DNA from 4 places in the Bradyrhizobium sp. USDA 10063 genome. Region 1 is predicted to be linked to each of the others. Evidence: riboswitches for the same ligand, from Rfam matches in the RefSeq annotation. Region 1 holds a riboswitch; each other region holds the start of a gene.
The links. A riboswitch is a leader RNA that binds a small molecule or an ion and turns the genes downstream of it on or off. The one in region 1 is predicted to bind cobalamin.
Positions count from the first base shown of each region.

Region 2: another riboswitch for cobalamin. It lies ahead of ACVJGD_RS18855 (TonB-dependent receptor); the one in region 1 lies ahead of metE (5-methyltetrahydropteroyltriglutamate--homocysteine S-methyltransferase).
Region 3: another riboswitch for cobalamin. It lies ahead of ACVJGD_RS18920 (TonB-dependent siderophore receptor); the one in region 1 lies ahead of metE (5-methyltetrahydropteroyltriglutamate--homocysteine S-methyltransferase).
Region 4: another riboswitch for cobalamin. It lies ahead of ACVJGD_RS38575 (energy-coupling factor ABC transporter permease); the one in region 1 lies ahead of metE (5-methyltetrahydropteroyltriglutamate--homocysteine S-methyltransferase).

Region 1 is NZ_JBSSGP010000002.1:4,441,237-4,447,004, reverse strand. Features, by position in the region: gene ftsH (ATP-dependent zinc metalloprotease FtsH) at 1-760, shown strand, start outside; gene ACVJGD_RS23070 (hypothetical protein) at 986-1,183, opposite strand; gene metE (5-methyltetrahydropteroyltriglutamate--homocysteine S-methyltransferase) at 1,234-3,558, opposite strand; cobalamin riboswitch at 3,666-3,865, opposite strand; cobalamin riboswitch at 3,998-4,215, shown strand; gene ACVJGD_RS23060 (ribonucleoside-diphosphate reductase subunit alpha) at 4,331-5,768, shown strand, end outside.
Region 2 is NZ_JBSSGP010000002.1:3,508,266-3,514,033, forward strand. Features, by position in the region: gene ACVJGD_RS18840 (transporter substrate-binding domain-containing protein) at 1-747, opposite strand, end outside; partial or broken gene ACVJGD_RS18845 (DUF992 domain-containing protein) at 1,136-1,408, opposite strand; gene ACVJGD_RS18850 (hypothetical protein) at 1,497-2,024, opposite strand; cobalamin riboswitch at 2,376-2,573, shown strand; partial or broken gene ACVJGD_RS18855 (TonB-dependent receptor) at 2,669-3,166, shown strand; gene ACVJGD_RS18860 (TonB-dependent receptor) at 3,471-4,673, shown strand; gene cobD (threonine-phosphate decarboxylase CobD) at 4,705-5,694, opposite strand; gene ACVJGD_RS18870 (ABC transporter substrate-binding protein) at 5,704-5,768, shown strand, end outside.
Region 3 is NZ_JBSSGP010000002.1:3,523,979-3,529,746, reverse strand. Features, by position in the region: gene ACVJGD_RS18930 (ABC transporter ATP-binding protein/permease) at 1-265, opposite strand, end outside; gene fhuF (siderophore-iron reductase FhuF) at 262-1,014, opposite strand; gene ACVJGD_RS18920 (TonB-dependent siderophore receptor) at 1,036-3,288, opposite strand; cobalamin riboswitch at 3,600-3,796, opposite strand; gene cobS (adenosylcobinamide-GDP ribazoletransferase) at 3,915-4,694, opposite strand; gene cobT (nicotinate-nucleotide--dimethylbenzimidazole phosphoribosyltransferase) at 4,695-5,750, opposite strand.
Region 4 is NZ_JBSSGP010000002.1:7,779,330-7,785,097, reverse strand. Features, by position in the region: gene ACVJGD_RS38605 (helix-turn-helix domain-containing protein) at 1-55, shown strand, start outside; gene ACVJGD_RS38600 (BolA/IbaG family iron-sulfur metabolism protein) at 282-563, opposite strand; partial or broken gene ACVJGD_RS38595 (nicotinate-nucleotide--dimethylbenzimidazole phosphoribosyltransferase) at 901-1,508, opposite strand; one part of gene ACVJGD_RS38590 (IS630 family transposase) at 1,521-2,112, opposite strand; one part of gene ACVJGD_RS38590 (IS630 family transposase) at 2,111-2,505, opposite strand; partial or broken gene ACVJGD_RS38585 (nicotinate-nucleotide--dimethylbenzimidazole phosphoribosyltransferase) at 2,558-2,828, opposite strand; gene cobF (precorrin-6A synthase (deacetylating)) at 2,830-3,579, opposite strand; gene ACVJGD_RS38575 (energy-coupling factor ABC transporter permease) at 3,622-4,299, opposite strand; cobalamin riboswitch at 4,337-4,552, opposite strand; partial or broken gene ACVJGD_RS38570 (Fe2+-dependent dioxygenase) at 4,639-5,074, opposite strand; gene ACVJGD_RS38565 (cobyrinate a,c-diamide synthase) at 5,092-5,768, opposite strand, start outside.

The DNA of each region.
Region 1 (5,768 bases):
GTTCGAAGAGGCCAAGGACAAGGTGATGATGGGTGCCGAGCGCAAGTCGCTTGTCATGACCGAGGAAGAGAAGCTCCTGACCGCCTACCATGAAGGCGGCCACGCGATCGTCGGCCTCAACGTCGTCGCCACCGACCCGATCCACAAGGCGACCATCATCCCGCGCGGTCGTGCGCTCGGCATGGTGATGCAGTTGCCGGAGCGCGACAAGCTGTCGATGTCGCTGGAGCAGATGACCTCGCGTCTCGCCATCATGATGGGCGGCCGCGTCGCGGAAGAACTGGTGTTCGGCCGCGAGAAGGTCACCTCGGGCGCGGCGTCCGACATCGAGCAGGCGACACGTCTGGCGCGCATGATGGTTACGCGTTGGGGCCTGTCGGAAGAGCTTGGCACTGTCTCCTATGGCGAGAACCAGGACGAGGTATTCCTGGGCATGTCGGTGTCGCGCACCCAGAACGCCTCGGAGGCAACGGTCCAGAAGATCGACTCCGAGATCAAGCGCCTGGTCGAGGAAGGCTATCACGAAGCGACCCGCATCCTCACCGAGAAGCGCGCCGATCTCGAAGCGCTGGCCAAGGGACTGCTCGAGTTCGAGACGCTGACCGGCGACGAGATCATCGATCTCTTGAAGGGCAAGAAGCCGAACCGTGAGTCCGTGCTCGAGCCAACCACGCCGCGTGCTTCCGCCGTGCCGCCTGCCGGCAAGTCGCGCCCGCGCCCAGATCCGGACCCCGGCCTGGAGCCGCAGCCTCAGGCGTAAGCGCAATCAGAGAGCAAGACGTGCAGAAGCCCGGCCTAGCGCCGGGCTTCTACTTTACTTTGTGATTGCTCCACAACAGGCATCGGTGGTTATGGGTCCTGGCCTTCGCCAGGACGACACCGTCATTGCGAGGAGCGCAAGCGACGAAGCAATCCATTCTCCGCAAGCAGCGAAATGGATTGTTTCGCTAGCGCTCGCAATGACGTGGCAGCCGACTGCAGATCGTCATGCCGTCGCGGGCGCGCCGAGATGCACGGCCAGTATGTGCTCCGGCGTCTCGACGACCTCGATCTTCTCGCCATCACCGCCGACGAAAGAAAGCACGGTGCGCTCGCCGTCGCGCCACATGCTGCCGACGAGCGCGATATTGATGTGAACGGGCTGCCCCGTCTCGAACCTCGTGCATTGAATCCAGAAGCGCATGGCGTTCTCCTCCTCAAATCGCCACAGGATACGAGACGGGGCCTCACCGTCTAGGCAAGCGATCGCAATTCGCGCGCGGCGGCGACCATGTTGGCAAGTGCCGGGCGCACCTCCTCCCACTTGCGGGTCTTCAAGCCGCAGTCGGGATTGATCCAGAGTTGGGCATCGGAGAGCCGTTGCCTTGCGAGCTTGAGAAGGTCGGTGATCTCGCCGACATCAGGCACGCGCGGCGAATGGATATCGTAAACGCCGGGGCCGATTTCGTTCGGGTAGCGATAGTTCCGGAAGGCGTCGAGCAATTCCATTTTCGAGCGCGAGGTCTCGATCGAGATGACGTCCGCGTCCATCGCTGCGATGGCGTCGATGATGTCGTTGAATTCGGAGTAGCACATATGGGTGTGGATCTGGGTCTCGTCCTGCACGCCGGAGGAGCAGATGCGAAAACTGTCGACCGCCCAGTCTAGATAGCTATTCCATTCCGACCTGCGCAGCGGCAGGCCTTCGCGCAGCGCGGCCTCATCGATCTGGATCATGCCGGCGCCGGCCGCCTCGAGATCAAGCACCTCATCGCGGATCGCGAGCGCGATCTGCCGGCACACTTCGCTGCGCGGCAGGTCGTCGCGAACAAACGACCAGTTCAGGATGGTCACGGGGCCCGTCAGCATCGCCTTCACCGGCTTCGCTGTCAGCGACTGCGCGAATTGCCACCATTCGACGGTCATGGGGTGCGGGCGCGAGACGTCGCCGTAGAGGATCGGCGGCCGGACGCAGCGCGAGCCATAGGACTGCACCCAACCGAGCTCGGTGAAGGCGAAGCCGGAAAGCTGCTCGCCAAAATACTGCACCATGTCGTTGCGCTCGAACTCGCCATGGACCAGGACGTCAAGCCCGATGTCCTCCTGCCAGCGCACTGCGCGCGCCGTCTGATCCTGCAGATAGGTCTTGTACGCGGTATCACTGAGCGCGCCCTTGGCATGTGCGGCGCGTGTGTTCCTGACGTCGGTCGTCTGCGGAAAGGAGCCGATGGTCGTGGTCGGGAAGCGCGGCAGGTTGAACCGCTCGTGCTGCACCTCGGCGCGCTCGGCAAATGGGCTGGCGCGATGGCGCATGCCGTCATCGACGGCGGCGAGACGCTGCGCGACAGCCGCATTGTGAATCCGGGGCGAGATCTTGCGCGCGGCAGCGGCGGCGTCGGATGCGCGTATCGCTTCTGACGCATGCGCCCGGCCGCTTCCAAGCGCCGCTCCCAGCGCGGCAAGCTCTTCGAGCTTCTGCACCGAGAATGAAAGCCAGGTCTTCACTTCGGGATCGAGCTTGCTTTCCAGCGCGAGATCGATCGGCACATGAAGCAGCGAGCAGGACGGCGCGAGCTGGATGCGCTCCTTGCCGAGTTTCGCGACGACAGGTTCGAGCCGCTCGAAGATTCGAGTCAGATCCGCACGCCATATGTTACGGCCGTCGATCACGCCGAGCGACAGCACGCGCTCTTTCGGAATGTCCATGAGATCGCCGAGCTGCTCCGGCGCACGCACGAGATCGAGATGCAGGCCGGCGACCGGAAGATCAAACGCGACCGCACGATTGCCGTCGAGCCCACCAAAATAGGTTGCCAGCATGATCCTGATGCTCGGCACCGCTTTGGCGATTTCGGAATAGGCGCGACGTAGGGCCTGCTGAGCGGCGGCGTCCAGATCAAGCACGAGACAGGGCTCGTCGATCTGCACCCATTCCGCACCGCGGGCGGCGAGTTCGCGCAATATTTCGATGTAGACCGGCAAGAGCCTGTCGAGCAGCGACAGCGTGTCGAAATGCGGATCCTTGGACTTGGCCAGTTTCAGGAACGTGACCGGGCCGACCAGCACGGGACGCGTCTGATAACCCAGCGCCTTCGCCTCCTCATACTCTTCGATCGGCTTGCGCGAGGCGAGCGCAAAATACTGGTTCTTGCGAAGCTCCGGCACCATGTAGTGATAGTTGGTGTCGAACCATTTCGTCATCTCGAGTGCGGCCACGCCGTGTGCGTGATGGGCATGTCCGCAGTCGCCAGCGTCGCCCTCTACGCCGCGCGCCATCGCGAAATAGGTCGCAAGCGGCACAGCACCGCCGGTCCAGCCGTAACTTTTTGGGATCGCGCCGACCATTGCGCAGGTGTCGAGCACCTGATCGTAGAACGAAAAATCGTTCGACGGGATCACGGTGATGCCGAGCTTCTTCTGCCGCGCCCAGTTGGCTGCGCGCAGCCCGACGCCGGTTTCGATCAGCGTCTTTTCGTCTATCGCGCCGGACCAGAAGCGTTCCAGCGCGAATTTCAGTTCACGGCGCGGACCGATCCGCGGCGTGCCGAGGGACGCAACAGCAAGTGAAGTGGGAGACATTGGCTTAACCCCATGAGTTGGGGGCAAAGGCCGTAGTGACACGTCTGGATTCCCTGAGCGATGGGCGCACGGAATCGCAACCGCACCACCGGGACACCCCGCCCGAGGACGTGTACGTTGTCGAGGCAGGTCTCCTGGCTCGCGGGTCGTCACTGCGGTCCGGCCTTCCCGAAGCCTTGCAGGCTTCAGTGGCAGTTGTGGACCGCGGCTCGCCGCTTACAGTTGCGGGGGCAGCTCCGGCTTCACACCGGCTTCCCTCTTAGCTCCGGAAAGATCTCTCCGAAGAACCACGACGCGTTCACTTACCGGCAAGATCGCGCGAACGTCAACTCGGCTGACATCACGTGCGCGTGGAGCCCGTTGTTCACAGCGCCAGCGGGGGGAGCCGAAATTTTTGCGCTTCGCCGATACGCGCCATTGACACCATTGTCCAAATCGCACCAGATGTAGCTGTCACGGTCCATCATGACGCAAGGAATGGTGGCTAAGAGGGAATCCGGTGATCGCGTATCGCTCGCGAGAATCCGGCGCTGCCCCCGCAACTGTAAGCAGTGAGTTGCTTCCGGCTTAGACGTCACTGATGCGGCATCGCATTGGGAAGACGGGGAGTAACGCCGACCTGCGAGCCAGGAGACCTGCCGTGACAGCAAAATAACGTCCACGGGCGGGGTGTCCCGGCGGTCGCTTGCAGGCTCATGCCGGTCCGCCGCCGGCATCATCACGCAGCGTCGCTCCTGGCATCCGGCCCCAGCAACATCACGGGGTTCGCAAGATGTCACTCTCTCTCGATCGCGAAGCAACAGTCGCGCCTCTCATTAACCTGCGGCCCGAATCGATCGCGGCGCCGGAAGCACAACTTCCGATGCAGGTGATCCGTCGCAACGGCATGGTGTCGCAATTCGATGCCGGCAAGATCTCGGTGGCAATGACCAAGGCCTTCCTTGCGGTCGAAGGTCATACGGCGGCTGCGTCGCGGCGCGTTCACGAAGCGGTCGAGGCGTTGACGGCCGAGGTGGTCGGCGCGCTGTCGCGCCGGATGAGCGAAGGCCGCACCTTTCATATCGAAGACATCCAGGACCAGGTCGAACTGGCGCTGATGCGCAGCGGCCATCACAAGGTCGCGCGCGCCTATGTGCTCTATCGCGAGGAACGCGCGCGGCAGCGCGCCGAGCAGCAGGCGGCGAAATCGGCAAAGGCCGCGGCCGGCCCCGTCATCCATGTGACGCTCGCGGACGGCAGCAAGGTGCCGCTCGATCATGCGCGGCTGGCGATGATTGTCGGCGAGGCCTGCGCCGGACTCGACGGTGTCGAGGCCGCGCCGGTGGTCGCTGAAATCCAGCGCAATCTCTATGACGGCATCAGCCAGGATGAACTGGCGCTCGCCAGCGTGATGGCGGCGCGCACGCTGGTCGAGCAGGAGCCGAACTACGCCTATGTCAGCGCGCGCCTGCTGCTCGACAAGCTCCGCACCGAAGTGCTGTCCGTCGTGCAGGGCGCACCAACCACTGCGTCGCAGGCGGACATGGCGATCCGCTATGGCGAATACTTCCCGGCCTATGTCAAGGTGGGCATCCGCGCCGAATTGCTCGATCCCGAGCTCGGCCGCTTCGACCTCAACAAGCTCGCCGCGGCGCTGAAGCCGGAGCGCGATCTGACGTTCCAGTTCTTGGGGCTGCAGACGCTCTATGATCGCTATTTCCTGCATGCCCGCGGCAACCGGATCGAATTGCCGCAAGCCTTCTTCATGCGTGTCGCCATGGGGCTGGCACTCCGCGAGATCGACCGCGAGGCGCGCGCGATCGAGTTCTACAATCTCCTGTCCTCCTTCGACTTCATGGCGTCGACGCCGACGCTGTTCAATTCCGGCACGCTGCGCCCGCAATTGTCGTCGTGCTTCCTCACCACCGTTCCTGACGATCTCGACGGCATCTTCAAGTCGATCAAGGACAATGCACTGCTTGCCAAATATTCCGGCGGCCTCGGCAATGACTGGACGCGGGTGCGGGGGTTAGGCGCGCATATCAAGGGCACCAATGGCGAGAGCCAGGGCGTGGTGCCGTTCCTCAAAGTGGCCAACGACACCGCGATTGCGGTCAACCAGGGCGGAAAACGCAAGGGCGCGGTCTGCGCCTATCTCGAGACCTGGCACATCGACATCGAGGAGTTTTTGGACCTGCGCAAGAACACCGGCGACGATCGCCGCCGCACCC
Region 2 (5,768 bases), 930 kb from region 1:
CCGCAAGTCGTTGAAGCCGTGGACGGCGCCTTGCAGCTCTCTGCGCGTAAGGGTGGAGGTGATGCCGGCGGTGAACACGGCTATCGCGATGACGGAAGCGATCATCCACCCGGTCGCGACGATTCGCCCGGGCAGCGTTGCCGGTGCGTTCGCGGCAGCTCCCGCCTGCGTCATCGCAATGGTCGACCACCAGAAGCTGGAGCCGAGCCCCTTGGCTCCTCCGCCGAAATGTTCCGTTTTCCGGCGTTCGAACAGCCAAATGAGGAAGCCCACCGCCATCGCAAAACAAAGCAGCAGACCGACAGCCTGGAAGAAGCCGAAGGAAAGAAGCGCCCGCCCGATCGAGACCCAGGGACTCTCATTGAGCGGAACCGCGATCCCCAGCCCCGTATTGTAGAAAGGTTGAGTAAAATCGACGCCGCGCGCACGCGAAGCGGTCACAGTTACCGCGGCGACGCCGGCGTCAAAGTCGCCCTTCGCGACGCCATCGAGCAGGTCCTGCACGCTCTGGGTTTCAACCAGACGAAAACGCAGATGCGCTCCATCAGCGATTCTCTTCCAGAGATCGATGCTGATACCGCCCCAGCTCCCATCCGACTGCTTCATCGCGAAAGGCGGGGCTTCCTTGGTCGCCACCACCAACTCTTTGTCGGCGGCTGTGCCTTGCGCGCGGACCGCGCTGCCGCCGAGCGCAAGCATCGCCAGCGATAAAAGACATATCAGGACAGATCGAAGTGACAAAATCACAGGTTCGCCTTGCGAGTGCCGATCTCGCCGTCGAACGTCGGAACCCAAGAAAGATCCGCGCACGAGTCGCAATTCTTATTAGAATGATGGCAATTTCGCGCGCCACGCAGAATAAAATGGCGAAGCCGTAGTCAATGCCGGCCTGCACCTCGGCCATTGCTTACGACCCACCACCGTCTGGCCAGCGTCTCAGCCGGTCTATTTCCAGCCACCACCCGGCAGCCGGCGGTACATATGGCGCACCAAAATCAGTTGGTACGACAAAAGGATGTGGTGTCCTGAACTGCGTTGGTTTTTGAATACGACGAGCCTGCACGCGGGTTCGTGGGGCCTGAGCCAAAGGTCGGCAACGTTCCGCATTGCTTTTGAGGAACTATCGAGGGATGCGTTATCGTCGTCCCCTTGCGCCCAGGGTCAAATGGGTCACCGTTGCCGCGAGATTGACCCCGATCGTGCGCTCGACGGAATGCGGCTGCAGGACGACGCTTCGGCGCGATCCGCCGATCAGGACGTTGGCGCCAAAGCCGGGGCCCAGCGCAACATTGGCGCTGGCCCCCACATAGCTCCCGCGCATGGTGCCGGGACCAATCCGCGAGTTCTTGGCAAGGACAGCCCAGGATAGAACGCCACCTCCGGTGACGCCGAGATCAAAGCCGACACGCCTTACCCGTCCTGCCTAAATGTAGCGTTGCGACGAACCCCGCCGGTAAGACACCCGCTGGCGGTAATGCGCACTGGTCAGCGCAGGCTCATGCGCCTCGCGCATCGCGTATTGCCTGAGCGACTTTCGTCGCCTGCGACACTCGCCCGATTCGCGCGCCAGTGACGATCTTCCTTCGGCGCGTGCTCAAGCGCGGCACCATGCCTTCGTTGGCGGCAGACCCGGCGGAGGGATAGGGAACGAAGTCCGCGGCTCGACGCAGCGCGAGCGCCTTTCGGGCCGCCTCGGCATGGGCGGTCCGAGCTGCCAGGTTGTGAAGACGCCTGAGCTCGCTGTTGACCCGCTTCAGTGCTGCGGCAAAGACCTGCTTGCGTTGTGATGGACGGTCGGCCGTTCCAGGGAAGTTCGCGCCGCGAGCCTGGCCTTTTCCACGCGTCTCTCGCCGCTTTTGTCGGCTGAGCGTTCGCTCCTTGTCGCGCATCTTGCGCAAGCGGGACTGCATGGCCGCAAGATCAGTCGGCTCGACCTCATAGATGGCGGGATGATGCGTGAGGCGGATGGTCTCGTATTCGTCGTGGCTGAGGAGGCTAAGTTCGAACTTGCACGGGACCGACATGTTCTGTTCCTCCGTGTGCCGACAGCGTACCGGACAGGCATCAATGCTCGGCATCTATCCGCAGTAGCTGCTCGATCGACAGGCTACCGCCTCAGGCCACTATTAGCAACCTAAGGTATTTATCAGAGGTTGACGATTCCGGTCGCGGGAATAGCGCAGTGTGTTTCCCCCTGGCCGGCGTTGAACCATGTCAAATGGCTTCGGCGCGGCGAATCAACGAGCCGTTTCTATCCTTTCGCCTGCCTGCAACTTTCTGTGTTCATCATTCAGTTCGCCCCTGCCAGCGATCTGGAGAAATGCTGTTGGGGTCTGAAGGATCGTTATCGATTTGAGTTTTGCTCGGCGTTGTGCTTCTTAGCCGCCGTCATCGGTGCCCTCAAAGGGTGAAACGGGAACGCGGTGCGGGACTCTTCCCAATGCCGCGGCTGCCCCCGCAACTGTAAGCGGATATTTGCGATCCGGATGCCACTGAGCCTGCCAAGCGGGCTTGGGAAGGCGGATCGCGAGACGACCGCGAGCCAGGAGACCGGCCGTTGACGGGTATCAACTCGTTCGACGGTGGGTCGGCGGAAAGGGCATTCATGAGCTTGCGGCGTTTTCTTGCCGTGTGTGCGGCCGTTGCTGCATGCGATCAGACTGGCGCGATGGCTCAATCGCGTCCCGAACAACTCCCTGCGGTGGTCGTCAATCCGGACGCCCGGTCCAAGCCGGCCTCGAGGAACAAGCGAACATCTTCAGCGACTCGTCCTGTGCGTCCGGCGCCGAGTAACGAGGCCCCTCCGCCGACTCCTGAACTCGTCGTAACTCCCGACCGGACACCGGAGCCCGCAAGCCGGACTGGAAGTTCGGTCAGCGTGGTCACGAACCAGATGCTCGCGACCAGCAATCCGACCTCGCTCGTCGACGCGCTGCGGACAGTGCCCGGGCTCGATATCACCGAGAGCGGCGGACCAGGCGCAACGACCAATGTGCGTTTGCGCGGCGCCAATACCGGCCAGACGCTGGTCATGATCGACGGCATCAGGGTCAACGATCCGACCGCCGCCAGCGGCGATTTCGATTTCGCGATGTTCGCCCCGGGCGCGATCGAGCGGATCGAGGTGCTGAAAGGACCGCAGAGCGCGCTCTACGGATCGGACGCGATGGGCGGCGTGGTCAACATCATCACCAAGAGGGGCACCGGCCCGGCGCAACTCGACGTCCGCACCGAGGGCGGAAGCTACGGCACGGCGAGCAGCAGCGCAGCGCTGACCGGAACCTCGGGGCCGTGGTCCTACGCATTCACGGGAAGCGGTCAGCACAGCAACGGCCTTTTCGCGCTATGGCTATCGCATCCCGGCGCTCGAGGCCAAGTATGGGCCCCTCGAGCGCGACGGCTTCGACCGCGTCGGCGGTTCGGCACGCGTCGGCTACGACGCCGGCGAAGGCGTACGCCTGGAGACCGGAATGCTGGCCTCGTTCACGCGGTCCGCCTACGACCAGTCCAGTGGAGCGTTCCCGGACACGCCGTCGAGCGCGACGCGCCTTCTCGAACAGGTCTGGGGACGCGCCTCCTTCGACACGCTCGGCGGCATCCTCACCCATGGCGTGAGCGCGTTCGAGACGCACATCGACCGCTCGTTCGATGATGTCACCTACAAGATCAACAAGCTGCCGCGGAACACCACGTCCATCCTCTCCAATTTCGTCGGCGACAGCACGGGCCTGGAATATCAGGGCAACCTGAAGGTCGGCCCGCTGGGATCGCTCATCGTCGGATCGCGCGTGCAGCACGAAACGGCGAGCACCTCCACCACCAACCTGCTGCCGATCCCAGGAGCCACGACGCCACAGCTCGCGGGGACGCAGGACACGAATTCGGTGTTCGCGCTCTGGCAACTGCCGATCGGCGAGCGGCTCAACGTCACGATCGGCGGCCGGGTCGACAACGTCGTTGACGTCGCGCGGTTCGAGACATGGCGAGCCACCGCGGCCTACACGATCGCGGAGACCGGCACCAAGCTGCATGCGAGCGCCGGGACCGGCGCCAAGGCCCCGACGCTCTATCAGCTCTATGCGCCGACCTACGGCAATCCCGCGCTCAGTCCAGAGGAAAGCTTCGGTTACGACGCCGGCATCGACCAAAGCCTGTTCGGAGGTCGCGTCGTGGTTTCGCTGACCGGATTCGGCAACAGGTTCAGCAACCTGATCGACTTCGTGATCGATCCGGCACATCCACTCGGCCACTATGTGAACATCTCGCGTGCCGAAACCGACGGATTGGAGCTTGGCGTCAATGTCGATATCCTGCCGGGATACCTGCGGTTCAACGCCGCCTTTACCTATCTGCAGGCCAAGGATCTTTCGACCGGATTGACGCTGGCGCGCCGGCCGGAAAACCTGGCGCGATTCTCGTTTCCGATCACACCGATCAAGGACTGGCTGATCGAGCCGCGGGTGCTCGCGGTATCCACGCGCTACAGCGGTTCGAACGAGACGCTGCCGCTCGCCCCTTACGTCCGCGTCGACCTCTACACCGAATACAAGATCGATGAGACCTGGAAGGTGTACTTGCGCGGCGAGAACATTTTCAACGAGCACTATCAGGAAGTGTTCAACTATGGCACCACCGGTCCCGCAGCTTATGTCGGGTTTGATGCTCACTGGTAAAGCGGACGTGATGATTGACGCGCGGGATGCGCTATTTGAACGATTGAAGCGCGCTGGCCAGGCGATCGAGACCATCGTCCGGCGCAAGGCCAAATCGCAGCCATTCGCGCGCCCAGTCGAAGCTACGGCACCAGATGTGGCGTCGGGCCAATTCGGCGTGCAGGGCCGGGGCATCGGGATGGGAGGCAAGGCGAAACAGCGTGGTCCCTCCGACGAGATGAAGGCCGGCCGCTGTCAGGATATTGTCGAGCTCACCAGACTGGCGAGCGAGCTTCGCACGCATCGCATCAGCCCACGATCGGCCCCGCAAGGCGGCGGTGCCGACGTGAAGCGCCGGGCCGGAGGCCGGCCATGGACCGAGCGCCGCGGCGATACGCTCGACGATGTCGCGTCGGCCGACCGCGAAGCCGAGGCGAAGTCCGGCGAGCCCATAGAACTTGCCGAAGGAACGCAGCACGAGGATGGGAAGGTCGGCGCTCATCCCGACAGCGCTGATCGCTGGATCAACGTCGGCAAAGGCCTCATCGATGACCAGCCAGCCACCACGACGGTCGAGCCGCTCGGCAACGTGCCGGAGCACCCCGCCATCCGCGATACGTCCATCCGGATTGTTGGGACTAACGATGACAGCGTGAAGGGCGCGTTCAGGCAACGCGGACAGATCATTCACGGCGATGACCTCTCGGCCTCCGCTGCTCCATGCGGCCGAATGCTCGCCATAGGTCGGAGTGACAATCGCAACCGTTCCGGGACCGGCGAGATACGGGATCCATTGAATGAGGGCCTGCGTGCCGGCGGCGGCCGCGATACCCGCATGGTCGGGCACACCATAGGCTTCGCGCGCGGCGGCGAGCAGGTCCTGCTCGTCGGCACACGATGGCAAGCGCGTCCATGTACTCTCTGGAATGGGATGCGGAATCGTCCACGGCCAGGGATTGATCCCGGTCGACAGGTCGAGCCAGTCCAAGGGCTCGCCGCCGTGGCGCGCAATAGCTTCCGTCAGATCACCGCCGTGCTTCATGATCGCTTCATGCCATCAATCGCGACCCCGCGCGAGACCCTTGTTGACGCGCTGCGGCCGGCGATCGGCGCAAC
Region 3 (5,768 bases), 920 kb from region 1:
CCGTCGCCAGGACAAAAAAGACCCCGATGGCGCTGAAGACGCCGAATTGGATGAGAAAGCCGTTCCAATCCTTGTCCTGCAAAGCCTGGAAGAACGCGTTGCGCCAATAATTCGTCGCCACATCGGCTGCGACCAAAGCGAGTTGTGCCGCGATCGTGCAGAATAGCAGTCCGATGGCACTCCATCGCTCCTTGGAGCGAAAATACGGAGCCGCAATACGAATTGCTTCCCGCAAGGAGGCCTTCAGCGAGAGCGCTTCAGTCAAGATGTTGGTCCCTCCTGCCGGGGTTGGATGCGGGCTTCCTCGATCGGGCAGGCTTTGCAGAAGCGCCGATCGGGAAGTAGATATTGCAGGCAACAAACGCGCCGACGGCGGACGCTGGTCCCGTTCTCCGAAACGTAGTGAACCGCATCGAACAAGGGATTGGCTTTGCCGTGCCAATCAGCGGTCTCCAAGAGATGCCGCGCTTCAGAAAGCCTCTGCGAGGGACCGGATACCGCCTCGATCCTGCGCAGCATTGCTTCGAATGTATTGCCGACATTGCTCCAGAACACGCGCGCCGTGACGTCAGTCCTCCCGCACCACATGTCGATCAGCGGCGCGAAGTGATCGAACACCAGCGGCTTGAAGCGATGAAACGGGCCTTGGTTGCCGCTGTCGTTGACGCCGCCGATCTTCACCGCATCGACACGCGCATCATCGCCGACGATAAAGCGCAAGCTGGATAGCTCCACCGAGATGGATTGTTCCAACAGGATGTCGGCAAGCCGCACCGGCGGGATGAACGCGTTCAAATACCATTTCATCCATATCGAATGCACGGCGCGGGCATCGAACACCTCGAAGCGTCGCGCGAAACGTTGATTGATCGCCTCGCGCATTGCGCTATCCAGGAGTCTTTCCGCCTCCAACGCCACGCGCGGGTCTTGCCAGGCCACCAGACGGCCGGCGAAAGATGCGTAGTCTCCGACGGCCAGCCGGTCGAGCGCGGTACAGACTTCGTCTGATGTCACGCGCCGCCCGCCCCGAACGATTTACCAGCGCGCACGCAGGGTCCCCGTGATGTTGCGTCCCGGTCCATAGTAGCAGTTGAGCGCGTCGTCGCACGAACCGATATACCGCTCGTCCAAGAGGTTCTTGACGTTCAGCGCGATGTCCCACTTCTTGAATCTTGGCGACAATTCGCCCAGCTCATAGCGTGCGGTGAAGTCGTACAGCGTGAAGGAGAGCACCGCCAGGGTGTTGAGTGCATCGACCGCTTGATCGCCGACGAAGCGCACGCCGCCGCCGAGCGTCACGCCGGCCAAATCTCCGCCTGCAAAACGGTAGGTGGTCCATAGTGACGCCTGGTTCATCGGGATGCCGACGGGATGTTTGCCGAGCCCGCCGGCCGTGTTGGTCGCGATCACCTTGGTGTCGAGATAGGTGTAGGCCGCGCTGATGTTGAAGCCATACAGGCGGGTTGTCTTCAGCTCGATCTCGCCGCCTTGGCTTTGGACAGAACTGGTCTGAACCGCAAAGCCCCTGTGCGCCAGATCGGCCGTCAGCACGTTGTATTGGGTGATATCGAACACCGCGGCGGTCGCCAGAATATCATAGCCGGGAGGCATGTATTTGATGCCCACCTCCTTCTGGTCACCGGTGACCGGAATGAAGGCCCGACCAAAAAAGTCGGTACCTGCCGTCGGCGTGAAGGTCTGCGAGTAGCTTGCATAAGGCGCGACGCCGTTGTCGAAAGCATAGATCAGGCCGGCGTTGTACGTCAGGGCATGGTCGGGCTGCCGCGTCCAGGGCGGGTTGGAGAGCACCCCTGTTGCCAGGTTGAGCGAGCGGGTCTTCTGATCTTGCTGGAGTTGATCATAGCGCGCGCCAAGCAGGACCGACAGGCGGCCGATCTCGGTGCGATCCTGCACATAGGCGCCGGCCTGCCGCTGATCCTGATAACGGAATGTGGTGATCGGGATCGGGCTCGCGAACGGCTGTCCATAGATGGGATTATAGAGATTGAGCGGACTCGCTGCGCCAGTGCCTGTACCCTGGAAATTCGGGACCGCGGAATAGTCGGCGCCAAACAGCACATGATGGCGCAGCGGGCCCATATCGAAATCCGCCTTCAGGCGGTTGTCGATCTGGTACATGTCGATCTGGAAGGTTTGGTTGGCCGCGATCCGGTTCGTTGTCGTGGTGTTCGGGGTCGCGCTGCTCTGCACTTCGTTCAGATTGATATCGATGTTCTGGTAATAGAAATTCTGCTGGAACGAGAATACGTCGTTGAACTGATGCTTGAACTCGTAGCCAATGCGGGCCTGCTGCACCGATGTGTTGTGGTAGCTGGGCTCCCCGAGAAACAGGTTACGGGAGATGAACTGACCGGTCGGGCCGGGAACGATCGTGCCCGCGTAGGGCAGCGGCTGTAATACCGTGAGCTTGGGATCGTTCTGATAGGCCGCGAGTATTGTAAGGCTCGTATCCTCGTCGATTCGCCACGTGAAGGATGGCGCGATGAAGGCGCGCTCGTCTTTGGTGAAGTCGATTTGACCGTCGCCGATCCTGCCAAGGCCGACCACGCGATAGAGCAGCGAATGATCCGACGTGACCGGGCCGCCGACATCGAATGCGCCTTCCAGCGAATTGCGTATTCCCATCCGCAGCAGGACTTCGCCGAAGGCCTGATCGGTTGGACGCTTGCTGACGAGGTCCCAAAGACCGCCAGGGCTGCCCTGGCCGTACAAGGTCGCGGCGGGTCCCTTGAGAACATCGATGCGCTCGAGCCCGTACGGTTCCAGGCCGTAATTGTTGACGTTGAGCCGCAGCCCATCGAGGAATTGCAGGCCTTGGAAACCGCGGATCGAAACATAATCGCGGGTAAACTGGCCCTCCCGGAAATAGGTGCTCACGCCGGCCGTGTATTGCAGGGCGTCCCGCACGCTCTGCACGTCGCGGTCGGTCATCTCCTGCCGGGTCACCGTCGAGACCGAGCGCGGCCACTGCAGGATCGGCGTTCCGACCTTGGCGCCGGCCTCGGTGGTGCGGGCGACGTAGCCGTCAACGCCATCTCTGCCCTGATTCGTGCTGGAGGTATCGGAAGCCGGCGACACCGGGGCGGGGTTGGCATTGGAGCGGGACGTTCGCGACGCGCGATGCGCTGCGTTTCGTGACCTTGCCTGCTGTGCAGCACCCGGCGGCCGTGCGCTCGGCTGGCCGGGGTGCACCACCACCGGCGGCAGCGCAGGATCGGGTCCCGCTTGTTGCGCCTGAGCCGGTAGGCCCGCTGTCAGCACCATCATTGCGGCGCCGGCAACACCAGACTTGAACGCTAAACGACTTAATCCGGCGACAACACTAAACTGAATTCTCAATACGAACCCCCAACGAGCGAAATGAACGGCGATCGCGAGCCTGCGTGCAAAAGCACGCGGCATGCATCACCGCGCACGACGCCGGCAACGACCTACGGCAGCTTTCTGATTGGCAGAACCGAACGGGCCCCCACGGCAACGTGACACGTCACCGCGACAAATCCCCAGGGGATCAGGCGCTGTAAGCGCCCTTAACCTTGAGAATTTCGCTTCGGCTCACCCCGACCGACGCGTTTCGCCCGTGACCACGACAAACGGCAGGTCTCCTGGCTTGCGGATCATCGCCTCCTGATCGCCTTCCCGGATCCGAGATCCAGTGGCACATGACCAGAGACTCACCGCTTACAGTTGCGGGGGCAGCTGCGGCGTTGGGACAGAGCCCGCACCGCATTCCCTTTTGATCTCCCGAAGGAGAACCGTCGCGATCACAATAGGTTTTTTCAGAAACCGCTGTCAACAATACGCGAGTAAGCAGACGACATCATCTCCGCGCCGATCTTTCTGCGGTAAGTCTGTAGAGCGGTGTCGAAAAACCGAGCTGCTGCGGTGGACTATCAAATCGACCGGATGACGGCGGCAACGCCCAGCAGAAAACCGACCTCGAACACCTGCTCGATGGCCCCGAGCACGTCGCCGGTATAGCCGCCGATCAGCCGTCGCGACCACAGCGTGACGGCAACTGCCAGTGCGATGCCGCAAGCGATGCCGGCAAGAAGGGCGAACGGAGCATGTGTGCCGGAGGCCGCAGCGAGCGGTGTCAGCGCGAGCAGCACCACGATCGTCGCGAAGCCGATTTCGCCTGTCCGGAGCGTCGAGGGTGCATAAGCCACCTTCATCGAGGAGATGTTGCCGGCATATTTCATCCAGCCGAGGACCGGCAGCGCCACGGCGCGGCCGGCGGCTCCACTTGCAATCAGCGCCGCCGCGCCAGTCCAGGCCGGCATCTCAGTGAGCGCCGCCACGCGCAATGCGATCGCGAAAACGAGTGCGAGCGTGCCATAGGTTCCGATCCGGCTGTCCTTCATGATGGTGAGACGCTGTTCGACCGTCCAGCCGCCGCCAAAGCCGTCCGCGGTGTCGGCCAGGCCATCCTCGTGCAATCCGCAGGTGAGGAGGACGCTTGCCATCACCGCCATGAGCGCCGCGATCACCGGTCCCAGTATGAGGGATGTGAACAGAAGGGCGGCCGCCGAAACCAGACCGACGATCGCGCCGACCAGCGGGAAGAATGGCGAGGAGCGGGCCAGCCAATCGGAATCGGGCGCATCCTTCGAATCGCCGACCGGGATGATCGTCAGGAATCGGACCGCGTCGCGAAAACGATCCAGGCTCATCTAGATCTTTCCCTCCAGCACGTCGCTGAGGTCGGCGACGTCGGTCAGCAGGCGGGACGCTGCCCGCACCAGCGGGACCGCCAGCAACGCGCCGGTGCCCTCGCCAAGTCTCATGTCGAGAGCGAGCAACGGCCGCGCCTGAAGCGCCGTCAGCACGATATCGTGACCCTTCTCGGCCGACCGATGCGCAAAAACGCAATAGTCGCGCGTCGCCGGCGCCAGCCTGACGGCGACAAGGGCGGCCGCAGACGAAATGAAGCCGTCGATGACGACCGGACGGTGATGCGCCGCTGCGCCAAGCGCTGCACCCGTCATCATCGCGATCTCGAAGCCGCCGAATTCCCTGAGCACCTCGAACGGCGCCGTGGCGTCGCTGCGATTGGCTGCCTTGTGGATGGCGGCGCGCTTGCGCGCCATGCCTGATTCGTCCTGGCCGGCGCCGACTCCGATGCAGTCATCCAGGGAAGCGGGCGCCAGCCGATGCACCAGGAGTGCGGAAGACGCGGTGTTGCCTATTCCCATCTCGCCGAGTGCGATGATGTCGGCACCTGCCTCGATTTCACGGGAAGCTATGGCAAAGCCGGCCGCGAGCGCCTTGTGCGCTTCCTCGGTCGACATGGCAGCCTCCCGCGCGGAATTCGCGGTGCCGGCCCGGATCTTGACATCGAAGAGGTCGGGATGGGCAGGCAGATCGCTGGCAACGCCGGCGTCCACGACGCGGATGCTGACGTCTGACGCAGCCGCAAAGGCGTTGGCGCTGGCGCGACCTGCGAGGTAGGTCCTCACCATCGCGGCCGTCACGGCGGACGGATATTGCGAAACGCCTTCTTCCGTCAGCCCGTGATCGCCGGCGAATACGAGCAGGACGGCCTTTTGTAGCGCTGCGGCGGATGGATGGGCGATCATGCCGAGCTGCACCGCCAGGTCTTCGATTCGTCCCAGCGATCCCGGCGGCTTGGCTTTGCCGTCGATTCGCGCGCGCATTGTCTTAGCAAGCGTCTGATCGATTGGAGCGATCGCGGGGATCTGCAAGTCGGATGGGATTTGGAAGGTCATGGGCGCCTCGTGAGCGCG
Region 4 (5,768 bases), 3.3 Mb from region 1:
CAGGCTGGAAGAAGCTTTAGCGGCAGCTCTCCGCGTTGGTCAGGCAGGCAGCTAAGCCTGCCGAAATTCCTGAATCTGCCGTATGCGAGCGGCAACCGTTAAGGCGAAGACGAAGGCTGAAGGCCTGGCGATGGGGCGCACGATCTCGTGGTCTCTCGTCATGGACCCGACATTGAACATACTCCCGCTTGGGAACTTGCACCGCGAATGGCTGCCTTACGCGAGGTAACCGGTGGGGAGAACGCGTTGCGGCGCGGCCGGCAAACCCTTCATGAACAGCACTAGATGCGCTGCTCGGTTGGATTGCTCATTTCACTAATCTCCTGCGAGTCGGTTGGCGCGGCTATCTGGAGTGAAGGGGCAAGCAGCGCTTCGTCCATTTTTCTGTTTAGCGCTGCATACGCCATCCGATGCCGTTGGACGCGGCTCTTGCGGGCGACCGCCTGCGAGATAACGCGCACGCCGTAATAGTCGGGTCGCCGACCTGGTCGGTCACGATGACGCGCGAGTCTGGGGATGCTGCTTCGATTGAATTTTCGATTGCAGGAGGGGCCAATCGCCATCTCTCGTACTGCTGCTTTCCCGCTTCTATGCAAGCTCCAAACCAACCTTAAAAAACGTCTCCAAGGGCTTTTCCCGAGCTCGCTGCACGTCGCATGTCCGACTTCCGACAAACCTATCCATGTTTGTCGCCAATATAACATCCCAGACTGCTTATTGCCGAACAAGATGTTTGCATCTCCTCACGCATCGAAATCGTGCGCAGTGCGGCGAGTTAACCGTCTGAGGCTCCCTGCGAAGCGGCGCTGATTGAGCTCATCAACAACAAGCGCGACCTGCCGATTGCGAAGAAAGAGGAGGCCCAGCGCCGCCAATGCCCTCCGGCGAGTTGCGGCGAACCACATTCAGGGCGCGAAGGACCAGACGGTGTCCCTGCTCCGCCGATTGATGCGAGGGCAACAGAAACGGCTGGCATGACGGATTGAGGCGCATGGCCGCGAATGCCGCAACCGACACGATAAAGCCGTCAATCAGGACCGGAATGCGACGCTGTGCGGCCGCAATGATCGCGCCGCAGCGGTCGCGATCTCGAGACCCCGACCGCGCACAGGATTTGCTCAGGAGTCGTACCGGGAGTGGTAAAACCATGATGGGCGAGCGCTGCGTCGATCACGCGTGCCTTGCGCGCGCGGCCGGCAGCATCAACACCCGTTCCGCTGCCGGCGGATCTCCTCTGCGCTCACGCCGAGCGGGCTGGCTGCGATCGCGGCTGACGTCGTGATATTGCCGATGCCCATCTCACCGAGGATCAGGAGATCGGACCTTCCGGCCTCCGCGCGCAACACCGCCCGCTGTCCACATTCAAAGGCAAAGGTCAGTTCCTTTGGCTCGAGCGCAGCCTCCGCGCTGAAATCGCTGCTACCGAACCGCGGCTTGTCGGTAAGAATGCCAGGCACCGGCGATTGCGTCAGCGTGCCGCCGTCGATGACCTCGAGACTTGAGCCTAAAGCGGATTCCTGTCATTTAGAAGCATAGCCTGCGTGAGCGAAATAGTTGGTGCATTCGCGTGGGCTTAGTTGTGGGATGAACGAACGGATCGCGCGCGTGAGATGCGGAACTGTTCGTGCCGCGACCTTACGCAAGTATGCCTTAAATTTGCTGTAGGGCAGCTCGATCGGATTAAGATCAGGCGAGTATTTCGGGAGATACCGCACGCTCGCCTTTGCCTTCTCAATCGCGTGCCTAACGGCAGGCGCCATGTGAACTCGGCAGTTGTCCATCACGACGATGTCGTTGCGCCGAAGGGTTGGAACCAAGCACTGCTCAACATAGGCGAGGAACATTTCTCCGGTCATAGCTCCCTCGATCACCATCGGGGCAGTCATTTTATTGTGGCGCAAGGCCGCCACGAAAGTGATGGTCTCCCATGACCCCAGCGGAACGGCGCCGATCACCCTGACACCCCTTGGCGCACGCCCCCGGAGCCGCGCCAGATTTGTGCTGACCGCAGTCTCGTCGATAAAAACGAGCCGGGCGGGATCAAGAAAACCTTGCTCTCGTATCCAACGTCGGCGAGCTCGCGCAACGTCCTCTCGCTGCCGTTCAGTAGCCTGCAGGCTTTTTTTTAAAGGTGATGTTGTGACGGTCGAGAAAGCGCCAGAGCGCGCTGCGGCTGGTTCGAATTCTCCGCTTGCGCAGCTCTGCAAGCGTCTCCACCAGGGTCAGGTCTGGATGCTCAGCAACCACAGCCAAAATCTCGGTTGCGAACTCTTCGAGCGGCGAAACGCTTCCGCCGCGCGGCTTCGCAGCGGCGCTGTTATCGTCCCGCCAGCGCTGCACCCACTTGACCGCCGATGCTACACTCACCTCGAAGCGTTCGGCCGCCTCGCGCCGCGACGCGCCCGCAGCCACGGCCTCGATAACGCGTTCCCGCAGGTCACAAGAATAGGCCTTCGGCACCGCCCGCCCCCGCCGGCAAGGAGAATCAATGCACACAGTCTCCATCATCGCTAACCGTTTGGGAATCCCCCAGATTCAAATCGGGCGAAAACCGCTATAGTTCGCGCGCCAGCACCGATATCGCGGCTCCGCCCGAGGCGAAATTCGACATCATGGCGATCGTCACCTCCTGAGGATACGCGCCCCCCTGAGCAACAATGCCGTGATCGCTAGCGAATATGGTGATCGGCACGCGGGCTGCACGAGGTTGCCTCAACTGTTGCAGACCGGCAAGCTCAATCGCGATTTGCTCGAGCCGGCCAAGTGCCCCCGGTCGGCTTGGTAAGTTGAGCCCGACGCGCGAGTGCGGCGGCGCAATGGACGGCCACGTCAGGATCTGCGTTTCAGGATACAGCTGTCCATGATCCAGCCATGTCGCTCGCGCGCCTGTTGCCGTGCGGCGACGATGCGAGGCCCCACGTCGGAAAGCTCACCCGACATGGTGATCTGATTGGTCATCCCGAGATAGGCACCCCACCAGATGTGGATTCCTTTGGGCTTCAAGGACTGGAACGCCGCGCCGCCATCCAGTAACACGACAACAGTGTCGGCGCTATCAGGCCAGCCGCCCTCACGCAACCGCCGCCCGGTGGTAACTAAGAAGGGTTCGCCGACATCGTTCAGCGGCAGCGCATGCGCCGCGCACAGCGCCTGGATAGATGTGATGCCCGGAACCACGTCGATGGTCGGCAACGGATTGAGCCTGCGCGCGATCCGCAAGGACGAGTCATAGAGCGAAGGATCCCCCCAGATCAGCAGCGCAACGCGCCCCGTGTTTCCAAGGTGGCTCGCTATTTCTCGCGACCAGGTTGCAGCGACGGCGTCGTGCCATTCGTCCACGGCTTTCCGGTAATCTGCCACGCAGGCGTCCCGCACGGGCAGGTCGAATTCCGCGATGCGCGTCCGATCGTTGGTGAGTACCTCTGCGCAAATCGTCCGCCGCAACTCGGCGAGGTCGGACTTAACAGCTCCCTTGCGAGGGATCAGGATGAGATCGACTGCATTGAGGGCACGGATCGCGGCGAGCGTGAGCTGTTCGGGATCGCCGCAACCGATACCTATCAGGGAGAGCGTCAGCATCACTGATACGAAGGCCGCCGTCGGGTCCGCCTTTCTAGGTCGTCAGCGGGCGTTGTGGAGACGCTGGGTGACGAAGCCCTCGACTGTGACGCCTCGCAGCGACTTTGCCAGAGCAAGCGCGGCCAGATCGGCTAATGGCTCGATCACGATGACAAACGTGTAGGAAGCGGCAAAAGTCGCGATGTCGGCGAGGTTGGACGCGCCAAAGCCCGCACCATAGAGCGCCCAGAACGCGACCCATGCCACAATGCCGGACTGATACGCCGTCGAGAGCGCCAGCGCCTGGCTATATTGTAGGTCAACATAGGCCGTATTTCGAGGAATGATCCGCTGAGCGAGCGCGTGGACCGCAAACAATGGCACCAGCAGCGTGGTGAGGTTCATGCCGTATTGCGGCAGGTCGGTCGGCACGAAGAACAGGCCCTGCAGCAGAAGACCGAGCGCGAGCCCGAGTGCAGCCGGTGCCGTACCGAACAAGAGGAACAAGGTCGAGCCGAGGATGAAATGCACCTCCGAGACACCGACCCGAAAATGCGGGAACAGCTCGAAGAACGAAAATACCAGCGCCGTCGTTGCAATCGTGCGCACGACAAAAGAAGCGACACCCTGCTCGCGCACGGTATCGACCGCGAGCTTCAGGGTACAGCTGGCCGCGGCGGCGCCCGTAGCGTAGCTCAGCACGAGCTTGGCTCCCGTCACAATCCCCGGTTCAATGTGCATGGTCCACGTCCTTCCTGCCGTCACACGCGACGGCCATGGCGTCAAAACTTGCAGGGCCGGTCTCCTGGCTCTCGGTTCGACAGGGAGTGCGGTCTTCCCCGGCATGATTGCCCAATAGCGGATCGGATCCCTGCACCGCTTTAAGTCGCGGGACCGGCCGGGGCTTCGGGCACCGCAACTCGGCCCCTATGCCATTCCCGATTATGCTCCGGCGCGTTGCGCCGCGTTGAGTACCATGCCTTCCCTGTGTGCCCCTTTCGCGGAGCAGGCGTCAAGGGGCGAAGTCGGATCCACGACGGCATCATCACGGTGACCCCCTCGAGCGGATGAGAGAGGCATTCATGCTTCGGCCCAGTAACGGATCAGGTTGGGATAGATGCCGGTCAATTCGACCCGTTTCAGGATCGTCTCGCCCAAGCCGCTGAACCAACGCCTGGATGGCGGTGTCGAGATCGAAGATCAGGCTGCGGCCCCCCGCATCCCGTACCATGCTCTGCAACAAGAAAGACGCAACACGCGTGCCCCGTGTCACGTCCGTGACCGGATGCAGACTTGAAGCAGGATAAAGTACGAGATCGCCGGCCGGCAGCTTCAGTTCATGGGAGCCATAGAGGTCCTCGATGACGAGCTCGCCGCCGTCATAATCCTCCCGCTCCGAAAGGAACAGCGTAACCGACAGGTCGGTCCGGATCGGCACGCCCGTCAGCTGGCCTTCCCTCACCGGATTGTCGACATGCAGGCCGAAAAGTTGGCCATCGGCGGCCGCGTACCGAGACAAAGGAGACGAAACGGTCACCTCTCCTCCGCAATTAGGTGGAAGAACGTGCCTGTGGCGTGACCACGCCGCGAACCGGTTTCGGCAACCACGGCGCCGGTCGCATCGCGCACGACAGCGAGAGCTTTATCTGGTTGCGCGATGATCGTGGAATAGTGAAACTCGTGGCCTCGAAGACGTGCGCCGGGTTTGTGCCCCGGCATCGAAGCAGCGAGCTCCGCAAACCGGTAGCCCAGATGCATGCGACGCTCGGCAAAACTCGTCTCAAGACCGAGCAAACCAACCATCTCATGGCGAACGCCATCACCGTCGGTCAGGGCGTTGCCCATCACCATATAGCCCCCGCATTCGCCGTGCACGGGTCGCGTCTCGGCGAAGGCGCGCAGCCTTCCGCGAAACCGTATGTTGGCCGCTAGCCGGCCGGCATGTAACTCAGGATAGCCGCCAGGCAGCCAGCAGATGTCGGCACTATCATCAGGGCCCTCATCGGCAAGCGGCGAGAAGATCGTGATCTCGGCTCCGGCCGCGCGCCAAGCCTCCACCATGTGCGGATAGACGAACGAGAATGCAGCGTCGCGCGCCAGCGCGATGCGTTGGCCGGGCGGCGTGACGTTTAAGTCGTGTGCGGCGCTCGGCGCGGTCCAGGTGCATATTGCCGATTCCAGCACGCTATCCAGATCGACATGATCCGTGA